3 regions of the Shewanella sp. M-Br genome follow, and region 1 is predicted to be linked to each of the others. Evidence: predicted binding sites of a transcription regulator. Region 1 holds the regulator's gene; each other region holds the start of a gene.
What was found. Region 1 encodes LexA, which represses DNA repair genes until DNA is damaged. Its sites were predicted from a motif close to TACTGTATNNNNATACAGTA; they were not measured.
Positions count from the first base shown of each region.

Region 2: a site for LexA is predicted at 2,557-2,576, ahead of AAA952_RS02925 (YebG family protein). Genes of this name have one in related genera too.
Region 3: a site for LexA is predicted at 1,814-1,833, ahead of dinG (ATP-dependent DNA helicase DinG). Genes of this name have one in related genera too.

Region 1 covers NZ_BJBV01000004.1:175,146-179,438, forward strand. Annotated here, with positions in the region: gene coxB (cytochrome c oxidase subunit II) at 1-580, opposite strand, end outside; gene AAA952_RS04710 (cell division inhibitor SulA) at 984-1,496, opposite strand; gene lexA (transcriptional repressor LexA) at 1,493-2,113, opposite strand; gene plsB (glycerol-3-phosphate 1-O-acyltransferase PlsB) at 2,274-4,293, shown strand, end outside.
Region 2 covers NZ_BJBV01000002.1:217,108-221,400, forward strand. Annotated here, with positions in the region: gene AAA952_RS02910 (PqiB family protein) at 1-1,143, opposite strand, end outside; gene AAA952_RS02915 (paraquat-inducible protein A) at 1,130-1,747, opposite strand; gene AAA952_RS02920 (paraquat-inducible protein A) at 1,749-2,381, opposite strand; gene AAA952_RS02925 (YebG family protein) at 2,588-2,887, shown strand; gene AAA952_RS02930 (GAF domain-containing protein) at 2,905-3,363, shown strand; gene proQ (RNA chaperone ProQ) at 3,644-4,273, shown strand.
Region 3 covers NZ_BJBV01000006.1:201,170-205,462, forward strand. Annotated here, with positions in the region: gene AAA952_RS07020 (DNA polymerase II) at 1-1,719, opposite strand, end outside; gene dinG (ATP-dependent DNA helicase DinG) at 1,857-3,929, shown strand; gene AAA952_RS07030 (sulfite exporter TauE/SafE family protein) at 3,939-4,293, shown strand, end outside.

The DNA.
Region 1 (4,293 bases):
AGGCGGGTACCCACCAAGAATGGATGACATCCTCTGAAGTCATCAGAAAGCGGATTTTGCGGTTTATCGGTAGAACGAGCGGTTTATCGACTTCCAATAGATAGTTTTCACCCTTGGTTTCGGTACCTTCGATTTGTGCTCTGGGTGTTGTCAGTATGCTATAAAAATCAATATCTTGATCGAAATAGCTGTAATGCCATTTCCATTGGGAACCCGTGACTTTTACGGTGAGTTCGGCGTTACTGGGATCTTCCATTGCGATTAAAGTTTTTGTCGCTGGAATCGCCATTAAGATCAAAATGATAAATGGCAGAATCGTCCAAGCGATTTCAACTTTAGTGCTTTCGTGAAAGTGGGACGCGACAGCGCCTTTGGATTTTCTGTGGTTGATCATGGCGTAAATCATCACGCCAAAGACCACTAGGCCTATTGCGCAGCAGATATACAAGATGGTCATGTGCAAGTGATAAACCTTGCCACTGATCTCGGTCACGCCAGGGGTCATGTTGAACCGCATGTCCGCGGCGGTCAACGGTGGTGCGAAAAGCACCACGAGTAAACAATACAACAATTGCTTCACAAGACTTCTCCTCTGCCAATTGCGAATAGCAACTACAAAGAAGAGCAACACAGTAAGTCTCAACTCTATGCAAACTCTTCAGTTCCCAAAAAAGCTTTTTTGACTTCAACGTGCGTTGGCGGCTGTTACTTTTAATCAAGTATTGTTACTGCTGGTAATTAGCCACGCTGGCACATACTGCTGAAATAAATCTGTTCTCTATTTTTAGTGGCGCTTCGAGTTCGATAAATACTCGATTCATTGACCACGGAAGGTGATATATCATCACCGACTTAACCAACCATACTTGCTGTTTAAATATTGATCAAGATCACTTATTTATCTAATTATCTGAAAAATTGCCAAAAAAAAGCCTCACATTCATAGGTGAGGCGGCTTTCAAGGTAAAAAATTAAATGAATATTTAGTGTACAGCGCTAAAAAAAGATTGCTGACCGAAGAGATTGCCTTGCTCAATGCGTACGTCGGCATGTAAGTGACTGTTTACGTCTTCAAGCACTATGCCCATAGCTCGGGCACTTTTAGCCACGATTTGTAGGCGTCGATTATCCCGCGCATCCAATGATTGAGTCCAAGTAATGACTGCACTGGACGTACCACTTGTCAGGGCTTTCTCCATCGCCCACAGGGTTTCGACTTCATCTTTAGCATGTACCAGTAAGACTCTATCCATACGCACACCTGCGCTGGCGAGCATTTGCTTGTAGCCAATACTTGGAGGGTTGATGAGCACTAACCAACGGCCCTGTTGGCTTAACTGAGCGAGTTGTGCACTCAGATGAATTAATTCTTGGCGACCTTGAGTCTTGGTTGGCATACAGGCGATAGGCGCATGGTGCCAGTCATAGTCGGCATCACGGACTTCATCGAGCCACAAGCCCGGATGGCGGGGGGCATTGCCAAGTAGTTTATTCATAGCCAATCTCCATTACGGATCACACCGACGGCGAGTCCTTCAATTGTTAAACTTTGGAAGCCTAAATCCACTTTAATCGGGGAGTAATCTTCATTTTCGGCATGTAGATAGACCACATTACCTTTTTTTTCGAAACGTTTAACAGTGACATCGTCATCGACTCTAGCGACAACCACTTGACCATTTCTAGCTTGTTCTACTTTATGAACTGCCAGCAAATCACCTTCGAGAATGCCGATATTTTTCATGCTGTCGCCTTTTACTCGCAGTAAAAAATCGGCGGCGGGATGGAACATGCTTGGGTCGACTTGGTAGTACTGTTCAACATGTTCTTGGGCGAGGATAGGTTCACCCGCGGCCACTTGGCCGATGAGCGGTAAACCTGTTTCAGTCAAATCTTCGATTTCCGCAGGCAGACGAATGCCCCGAGATGTGCCTGGCATGATCTCAATGCAGCCCTTTTTTGCCAACGCTTTAAGGTGTTCTTCAGCCGCATTGGCGCTCTTAAAACCTAAACGGGTTGCGATTTCTGCCCGAGTGGGTGGCATGCCAGTATCGGCAATATTTCGTTTAATTAGCTCTAAAATTTCAGCTTGGCGTGGCGTCAAAGGTCTCATGGTGTTTCCTGTTTTTCTATACAGTTACTGTTAGTATATACAGTATTATTTGCAGCGCAAGTATTAACCACTTTTTAGCTATGTTGGAGAGAATTAGCGAATATTGCCCATAGTCTGGTATTCTATCGGGCTAGTAAACGCACTTAATTGCATAAGAATAATGCCTAAACACGACTCTCTTTGGTTGAAATCATTACGTTGGATCCAAAAACACTTAGTGCACACTATTGTGGTGCCTCAGGATCCCTTTGCCGATCTGAATCTGGATGCTTCCAGACCCCTTGTTTATGTGATGAAAACAGAATCCCTCAGTGACATCGCTGCTTTGAGCGAAATAACGGCTAAGTTAGGCTTACCAAGCCCTTATGAGCCTCTAGTGGCTAATGGTGTGACTGCGCCTCGGGTTGTCTGTCTTCAAGGACGTAAGCCACTGTTTGGCGAACGTGCTGGTAATGAGCCTTTCCTCGAATGCTTTATGCGTTTGTTAGCCGTGCATAAGGAACGTCCTGAATTGGATATTCAACTTGTGCCTGCGAGCTTGTATTGGGGTCGAACGCCAGGGAAAGAAGACGACACTATGAAGGCGGCCGTATTTGAGCGGGAAAACCCGACTTGGTTGCGCAAGTGCTTGATGATTCTGTTCTTAGGTCGACATAACTTCGTGCAGTTTTCGAATGCCGTATCCCTGCGTTACATGGCTGACGAACATGGCACCGACATGGGGATTGCCCATAAGTTAGCACGGGTTGCGCGCGTGCATTTCCGTCGTCAACGTAAAGTAATGACAGGGCCTGTGCTGCCAAACCGCCAAGCACTGTTTCATTCGTTGCTCAAATCTGAGTCGCTGCGCAAGGCGATTCAAGAAGAAGCGGCCAGTAAAAAGATTTCTGAGACCCAAGCGCGCGAGACGGCTATTGAGTATCTCGATGAAATCGCTGCCGATTACTCAGACAGTTTAGTGCGTATTGCCGAGCGTTTTTTAACTTGGCTGTGGAACAAGCTTTACAGCGGGATCAACATTAAAGGCGCCGAGCAAGTTCGCCAGCTGCACCACGATGGCCACGAAATTGTTTATGTGCCTTGCCATCGCAGCCACATGGATTACCTGCTGTTATCGTATATTTTGTATTATCAAGGCATGGTTCCGCCGCACATTGCTGCCGGCATTAACCTCAATTTCTGGCCCGCGGGACCTATGTTCCGTCGCGGTGGTGCCTTCTTTATCCGCCGTAGTTTTAATGGCAACAAGCTGTACACCGCAGTATTTCGTGAGTATTTAGATCAGCTGTTTGCTAAAGGTTATTCGGTGGAATACTTCTCCGAAGGTGGTCGTTCACGTACTGGCCGTCTGTTGGCGCCGAAAACTGGCATGATCGCCATGACGATGAACAGCGTACTGCGCGGTATTGAACGTCCTGTCACACTTGTGCCTGTGTATTTAGGCTATGACCATGTGATGGAAGTAGCGACTTACCATAAAGAGTTAAGCGGTAAGAAAAAGAAAAAAGAATCTGTGTGGCAGGTGTTCGGTGCCATTCGTAAATTAGGTAATTTCGGCCAAGGTTATGTGAATTTTGGCGAGCCTATTACCCTGCAAAATTTCTTAAATGAGCGTGCGCCAAACTGGCGTGCTGAGTTGGCCGATGATCCCGAGCAGAAACCAAGTTGGTTAACGCCAGCGGTAAACGTGCTGGCTAATCGGGTGATGACGCGTATCAATGATGCCGCAGCCGCGAGTTCTGTGACTTTGACTAGCTTAGTTTTACTGGCGACAGATCAAAACGCCTTAGAACGTAGTCTGCTGGAGCGTCAGCTTGATTTGTATCTGACCCTACTCAAAAAAGTGCCTTACACTTCTTATACATCTGTTGCCGAAGGTGATGGTAAGCATTTAGTGCAGCAAGGTTTAGAGTTGAACAAGTTTGTTGTTAGTGCCGATCCTTTAGGGGAAATAGTGTCTATCGAAGCGAGTCAGGCTGTGTCTATGACTTGCTATCGTAACAATATCATTCACTTATTTATTGTTCCTTCATTAATTGCGAGTTGTTTAACCCACAATGAACAGATCCCGCGCCAGCAAGTGGTTTCAATCGTTGCCGATTTTTATCCACTGCTGAAAGCCGAACTCTTCATGGGAATTAAAGACTTACCAGCCTATGTTGAGCAAGTGCTGGATTTCC
Region 2 (4,293 bases), on a different contig from region 1:
ATCAGGCGCTTTGGCTTGTAAGGCAAAGCTGCTTGGTACCGCGCTTTTGGTGTTGATGCCTGGCAGGAAGTTGATCACGCTACCTGTCAGTAAGCGTTCTGGATTCTTAATGCCTGAGAGGGAAATATCAGCACCTTCAAGCCAAAACACGCCGTCGTTAGTTAACAGTGAACCGTATTGAGGTTCAAATTTAGCCACTGCTGTAACACCATTGGAAGTGAGTTGTTTACTTAAAATACTGCCAATGCTCATGCCGCGATAAACGATGCGGGTACCTTTGTCGACACCGTTAGCGTCAGCCATGGTTAGGTTTATTTCTATGCCGCCAAGGGCGGTGGTTTCTGAATCATAAAGCGAAAAAACGTCACCGTTTTTAGCTATGTCTGCTTTATCGTCAGAGCTGAAACTCACGCCGCCAGCCAGAATGGACGCCAAACTCTCTGAACTGACTTTAACCCCAGTTAGTGAAGCATCAATTTTGACGCCAGAAACATTCCAAAAGTGAGAATTTTTCTTCACTAACCGCGCATATTGCTCTTGAATGAAAGCGCTGATAATGACCCTTTGATTGCCATCTAAACGATAGCTGACCACGCTACCCACGGGGATTTGGCGGAAAAATATTGGCGAGCCAACATCGAGCGAACCGAGTTTATCGGAGGTCAATTCGACCATCACACCTTCTGAGCCGATTTGCATCGGCGGCGGTTGGCGTTCTGCCTCGAAGAAGGTTGATGCATTGCCTTTACCGGGTTGAATAGCAATGTAGTTACCGGAAAACAGCGCATCTAAGCCTTCAACACCTGTAATACTTGCTTTAGGTGTGACAAGCCAGAAGAGGGTTTCTTTATTCAAGAAAGGCTTAGCGCGGTAGTCCATCATGACCTTGACGTTCACGCCTTTGAGATCGTCATCTATGCCAATGTCTTTAACTTTACCGACAGTCAAACCCTGGTATTTGACTAAGGTTTTACCCACATCAATCCCTGTGGCGCTCGGAAAGTGAATTTGAATTTCAACCCCCGATTCTTTAATGCTCTTAATGCCCAGCCAAGCACCTAATGCCAACGCGACAATAGGAAGCAGCCAAATGGGCGAAAAGAGTTTTTTCTTTACAACTTTCGGCGATTCAATTTGTGTCATCTTGAGGTTCCAATCGATCCCAGAGTAAACGAGTGTCTAAAACTTTTGCGGCTAACTGAGTTAACAGAATAACCAAGGCAAATGCGGTAGCCGCAGGCGCGGGTTTCGCGTCGAGTAATTGTCCCATGTTCACTAATGCCACTGTGATTGAGATGACAAATAAATCGAGCATTGACCAGCGGCCAATCCATTCGATGATGTGAAAACCCACCATCAATTTCTTTTTTGAAATCGGAATGTCAAAGCTGATCGCACACAGATAAATGGATAAGCCGATGATTTTAATCCATGGTACTAAAATACTGGCGGTAAACACTATGATGGCAATAGGCAGCATATCTGAATGCACTAAATGCAAAATGCCTGAAAAAATCGTGTCGTGCCGCACTTGGCCTTGGTTGGTCAGCATAGTGATAGGGTAAATGTTGGCTGGCACCAGCAAGATGGCAGCGGTAATCAACAAAGCCCAACTTTTTTGCAGGCTGGAATAGTCTCTGACGTGCAACTCGGTTTCACAGCGCTGACAGTGCGTGAGTTCACTGCTGTTGAGTTGGCTACACACTTTACAGAGACATAGGCCGATATCTTTACCTTGTTGTTTCATATCAGCTATGACCTTCCAATAACGTCCACATATGTTCTAAGTCGTATTCTCTTTGTAGAAACAAGGTCACGAGAAACAGCATAGTGAAGCAAAATGTGCCCATACCAAAATAAATGTCCGAAAAATCAGATAGCTGAAATGATGAAACTAAGAAGCTGATCACATAAATTTCCAGCATAGTGAGCTGCGATAAGACGCCATGAAATTTTAACAACTGCTTCAATGAGTTACGCCAAAAAAGGCTACTTAATCCCCATTTCACAATTAAAATCTGTGTCAATATCGATAACAGTAGTAAGCCAGGGCCTATCACAGCGGCGGCAAGTACGGCTACACCTACAACCCAATAGCCTTGGTCAAATACTGCAAATGCCCCTTGGAAAACCGTGGTAGTACGAATACTACCGAAAAAGTGGATCTCGAGTACGGGTAAAAAATTAGCAGGGAAATAAAACACTAATGCCGAAATACATAGGGCTAACATACCATTCACAGAGCAGTATGGCGTGTCATAAAGTGCAGTGCTGCAACGAGGACAGATTGCTCTAACGCCGCTAGGCAAGGCACGTTTGCGGACTGCTAAATCGCAGGAGCGGCATAGGGTTACTGAATTTTCTGCTGCGTTTTCATGCATATAAAAATATATATTAGCCTAATAGGAGTCATAACAGCGAGATCGGTGCAAAGTGTCGTGCTAGTTAGCTGTTAAGCCACGTCTAGCGCTTTATAATCTTGGCAACGAAAGTACGCTAATAATATCAGATTAATCAGAACACTTGCATCACAAGTTCAATCTATGTCACTCTAGTTACTGTATATAAAAACAGTGCGAGGGCAGTCATGGCAGTAATAACACAGTTTGTCGTGGTCAGAGAAGGGGTTGAAAAGATGACATTCACATCTAAGAAGGAGGCTGATGCCTACGATAAGATGCTCGATATCGCCGATAACCTTATCCCCTTCATTCAAAAAGCTGATTTGGGTATAGATGAAAGTGTGGGCGAAAAGCTCGCATTCTATTTTGCTAACAATAAAGATGAGCTGACGAACTTGCTTAAAGGCGCCGTTCAGGTTAATAGTACGCCAACGAATCCGCCTGCAGCGAAAAAAGCGGCTAAAAAGACCGAAGCAGCAGAATAAAATTGTTAGGAAATGTAATGAAATCGAAATTTTATGAGTCACTTAACCGTCAAGCCTTGGCCTTGTTGGAAGGGGAAGACGACCTTGTTGCGGCGATGGCGAATTTTTCAGCCTTGCTCAATGATAATTTGACTGAGCTGAACTGGGTGGGATTCTACGTTATGCGTGGCGAACAACTAGTATTAGGCCCGTTTCAAGGTAAAGTGGCTTGTACACGCATTCCGTTAGGAAAAGGTGTGTGTGGTACAGCAGCATTCACTAATCAAACTCAGCGAGTGGCTGATGTCCATCAATTTGATGGTCATATTGCCTGTGATTCTGCCAGTAATTCTGAAATCGTTGTGCCAGTTCGTGCGCAAGGTAACGTGGTTGCCGTGCTCGATATTGACAGTCCTATCTTCGATCGTTTCGATGAAGAAGACCAAAAGGGGCTGGAATTACTGGTTAAAAGTTTTGAAAACTGCCTATTTGATTAATTTGCGTACAATAACGCATAATTCATAGTCGCAATCGGTGGCGTGCGCCTTATAATATGCGCCTGCACGCATTAAGCTGGTTTGATTGGCATGCAATGAATAAGCTTAGTGTTTTGAGCTGTCAAAATTTGTTAAGGTATATTTTTTAACTTTAGTAAACGCGGCTAGGATGCTAATTTGTACGTTGACTCAATATTGAGTTTAACGAAGATAAACGACATGTAAGAAGCTGATATATATCACCTCGAATCGATGTCCCTTTTTGACTGTGGAAGTAATGATGGAATCAACAGAAAAGTTGACCGACACCAATGCAATTTTGGCGTATTTGTATGAAACATTTCCTTTGTGCTTTATTGCTGAAGGTGAAACTAAGCCATTAAAAATCGGATTGTTTCAAGATTTGGCTGAAAGGTTGGCTGATGATTCTAAAGTCAGTAAAACTCAGCTCAGAGTTGCCTTGAGACGTTACACCAGCAGCTGGCGCTATTTAAAGTGCGTTAAAGCAGGCGCACAACGCGTAAATCTGGATGGCGAACCTTGCGGCGAGTTAGAGCAAGAGCACATTGATCATGCTCAAGCCATGTTGAAAGAGAGTCAGGATAAGGCCAAAGCGAAACGTGCAGCACTTGCACCTAAGCCCGCGGCGAAGAAAGCACCTAAAAAGGTGGCCGTTCCTCAGCGTCCTAAAACTGAGCGTCCTGCTAAGCCTGCACCAAAAGCTGCAGCGCCAGTCGTCAATTATGTTCAAGCACAATTGACTGATTTAACGAAAAAACAACGCGTCAATGTTAAATTAGGTATGACACCCGTAGCCGGTGTGATTACTGACATTAACAAGGAAGATATTCATGTTCAGCTTGATAGTGGCCTAACGATTAAAGTTAGAGCAGAACATATCCTGCTGTAATCATTTATTAAAACGGAGTA
Region 3 (4,293 bases), on a different contig from region 1:
TTGATAGCCCATCTCTTCTATCCATGTGCGGGTTTGTTTCATGATTTGATGGCCACGCATAGTGATCGAACTTGCTAACTTTGCATCATGGAAAACACAACCTTGAGAACCTAAAACCCCATACAACGAGTTCATGATAATTTTTATCGCTTGGGATAAAGGCGCATTGTGCTCACGTTTGGCCTTTTCGCGCTGCTCAGATAATGTTTGGATAAGCTTAGGTAAAATGGGCTGTTGCCGACTGAAACGCCCACCGAGAAATCCCGCAACACAGTCAGACTCTGGCAATTGCAAACCTTCAATTAATCCCTTAGGGTCGATCAAAAAGGTACGAATAATGGAGGGATATAGACTTTTAAAATCGAACACTAAAATATGCTTATAAAGTCCCGGTACAGAATCCATCACATAGCCACCGGGGCTTTCGATCCCATCACTCGCAGGAGCATCGGGAGCGACGTAACCTGCTCGATGTAGATGCGGTAAATACAAATGATTAAATGCCGCCACCGAAGCCCCAACCCGCCCCAACTCTAAACCTGTTAGTTCAGCTCGCGCGAGGGCGAACTCCCATAATTGAGTGTGAGTAAAAATATCCCACACCAGACGGCTGTCAGTAAGATTGTAATGCGCTAATGCTTGTTTGTGGGCCTTAAACAGCTGATCAATTTCTTCAACGCGATTATCCACGTTATGAATGGCCTTGCCTTCACCTAATAATTTCCGCGAAACAAATTCCAACGAAAACCGCTCAAAATGATAGAAAGCGGCTTTAAGCCAATCGATACCATCGAGTACCACACGGCCCGGTAAAACTAAGGTTTCTGGCCGAAATTTATTATCGACTTTCCACTCAAGCTTTGCCCCTCCGCGGCCAATGGTGAGCGGAATACGGTGTAATAATGCCCGGCGTGACAAGAGTGCGAGGTCAAAACTCACCACTGACCAACCTATGACAAAGTCAGGATCAAACTCATGGAACCACGCGATTAATCGATGAATGAGTGCAGCCTCATCGGCCACCCATTCAATATATTCGGGAGAGTTTGATTCAGCCTCACCCACCATAATCACTTTTTCATAAGTCTGCTTGAGACTGTCTTGCTCTTCGTCTAGGCCACTGTATTGACCATATAGTGCAACCGAATAGAGTAAACCCTCAAAGCTACATTCAAAATCCAGTGAGATACAGCGCAAATGTACAGCCGTTAAAGGGGCAATACTCTTAGCCCGCTCGGCGATAAACACAGGCAGCGAATTAGCCTCAAAACTGTCGCTAGTCGGCGCGTGTATGTTACTCGTCGCAGAGAAATGCCCTAAAAATGCCACATCCAGCGCCACAAACCGCTCGATTAAATAACGCTGTTCAGGGCGAATGTCGGCTTCAAATAAAGGGATGTCGGCATCTTTAGCGATGCGCTGTAAGGTACGTAAGCTGTTGCTCGATTTAGCATAAACACCACTAACCGCGCCGCCTTTAAAGCTTTTGAGTGCTAACGGTACAAACCGCAATGCTTGACCCGGCGTTTGCAACTGCAAAGCCGTGACATCAGTTTGATGACAAAAACAAATGTGTTCAGTGCCTTGCACTTCCACCTGCACAGGGCCTTGGGCGGTAGCCAGATAATACTGCAACACTAAACTCCCATGACGATGAATCGCATGGCGTGTTAAGACTCGACCTTGTACACTAACGGCCGCGGTAGCCTCTGACTTCATCGCATGGGTTCCCAAATCGCGTAGCTAGTCAATTTAGATGGTTCCTCAATTTAAATGCCGCCAAATGGCAGAAAAGTTTCTTAGGCTATGCAATCACTGTTATTATGTACAGCATTAATTCGATAAAGTAGTGACGCATGTTACCTGACAATGTAAAAACCCAGATCCGCGCCATCTATAAAGATATCGCTACTGCCTTGCCTAATTTTAGGCCGCGTCGCGAACAAAACTATATGGTGGCGGAAATCTCTAAGACCCTCGCCGGCGACTATGATAAAGATAGGCGCATCATTGTGGTCGAAGCAGGCACTGGGATCGGTAAATCATTGTCTTACATCCTCGGTACCATTCCACTGGCATTAGCGAGCAAGAAAAAAGTCTGTATCGCCACCGCGACCGTTGCCTTACAAGAACAATTACTGCATAAAGACTTGCCCTTCTTCCTTGAGCAATCCGGCTTAAATTTCCGCTTTGGCCTAGTAAAAGGTCGACAACGTTATGTGTGTCTATCGAAACTGGCGATGCTCATCGGTGACGACAACAGTACACAAATGGCCATGTGGCAAACTAAACCTGACAATAGCCAAGTGGCTATGATGCATGGCCTGTTAAAAGACTATAACGAAGGTCGCTGGAACGGCGAAATCGATACCTTAGCCGTGCCGCTGCCCGATCACCTGTGGCAACAAATCGCCTGCGACAAACACAGCTGTCATCGTCAAGTGGCCAGCCACAGAAATTGCCCGTTTCATAAAGCCCGTGAAGATGTCGATACCTGGGATGTACTCATCGCCAACCACAGCTTGTTATTCGCCGATTTAGAGCTAGGTGGCGGCGTGATTTTGCCCGATCCCGAAGACGTGTTTTATGTTATCGATGAGGCACATCACTTACCGATTGTGGCGCGGGATTTCTCCAGTGCTCAAGCCACGCTGAGGGGCGCATGCGACTGGCTCGAAAAAATTGGCAAAACCTGCGCTAAGTTGCAAAACCAAATAAAGAGCAACAACATTATTGCTCCTGCGCAGGCGATGCAGGATCACTTAGGCGATCTTATCGCCCAGCTCAATCAAGTGGCCCACTATTGCGATACCCAGACCAAACACTTTGCCAATCCTGAAAACCGTCTGCGTTTTGAGCACGGCAAACTACCAGAGTCATTACTCATTCTGGCCGAAAACCTTGCAGTGACCTCTAATCTTGCCCTCAAGCAGTTTAATAAAATGCTGTCACTGCTGGCAGAGGCGATTAAAGATGGCGACATTCCTAAACATCAATCCGAAGCACTATTAGCCGAAACTGGATTTATGCTGCAAAGGCTCGAGAATCTACAAAAATTGTGGAAGATGATGGCCAAGGAAGATAAACATAAAGGTGCACCTATGGCGCGCTGGGTTGAGCTCATCACAGGTAAACAAGTGGATTATCTGTTTAGCGCCTCACCTATCGAAGTCGGCTTTATGCTGGAATCCATGCTGTGGCAAAAGGCCGCAGGCGTAGTCTTATGTAGCGCCACGCTGCGCGCACTCAATAACTTCGACCATTTCGTACATCAGGTGGGGTTATCACTCAACGATGGCAGTCGTTATTTAGCCTTACAATCGCCCTTCGATTACCCCAATAATGCGACTCTTTATTTACCCAAAATGCGCACTGAGCCGACGGATGATGCCTATACGGCTGAACTTGCCGAACAAATCATCACCCTTATTGAAGGCGAAATGGCAACCTTAGTGCTATTCGCCTCCTACTGGCAGATGGAAAAAGTGGTTGAATTACTTGAAGGTAAACTCACCACTGAACTACTTATTCAAGGCAATGCGCCACGGCAACAATTATTAGAAAATCATAAAGCTAAATGCGATAAGGGCGAACCAAGCATCTTGTTTGGCACCGGCAGTTTTTCTGAAGGTCTCGACTTGCCCGGCGATTATCTGACTAACTTGATCGTCACTAAACTGCCCTTTGCCGTACCAACCTCGCCCGTTGAGCAAGCGCATGCAGAATATGTCAAAGTCAAAGGCGGTAATCCCTTCTTACAACTAACGATTCCAGATGCTTCACGTAAGCTTATTCAAAGTTGTGGTAGATTACTGCGTAAAGAGCAAGATTATGGCCGAGTGACCATTTTAGATAGGCGGTTAGTTACTAAACGCTATGGCAAGTCCTTACTGGACGCCTTACCGCCCTTTAGACGTGTTATAGAGTAGGATTAAAATTTGGAGTTGTTACTCGAGCCCAGTCATTGGGCCCTGTTGGCAGTCATAGGTCTTATCGCTGGATTCATTGATGCCGTCGTGGGTGGCGGTGGCCTATTGTCAATCCCCGCACTGTTAACCTTAGGCATTGCGCCGCATACCGTATTAGGCACCAATAAGTTAGCCGCAAGCTTTGGCTCTTTTATGGCGGCTTGGACCTATTATCGCAAGCACCTCTTTAAACCCTCGTTTTGGTACATGGCTTTTATCGCCACCTTTATCGGCGCGGTATTGGGCAGTTTCTTAGTCTATTTAGTCGATACTCAATGGCTCGAAAAGGTCCTACCCTTGCTGATCATTGGCATCGCCATTTACA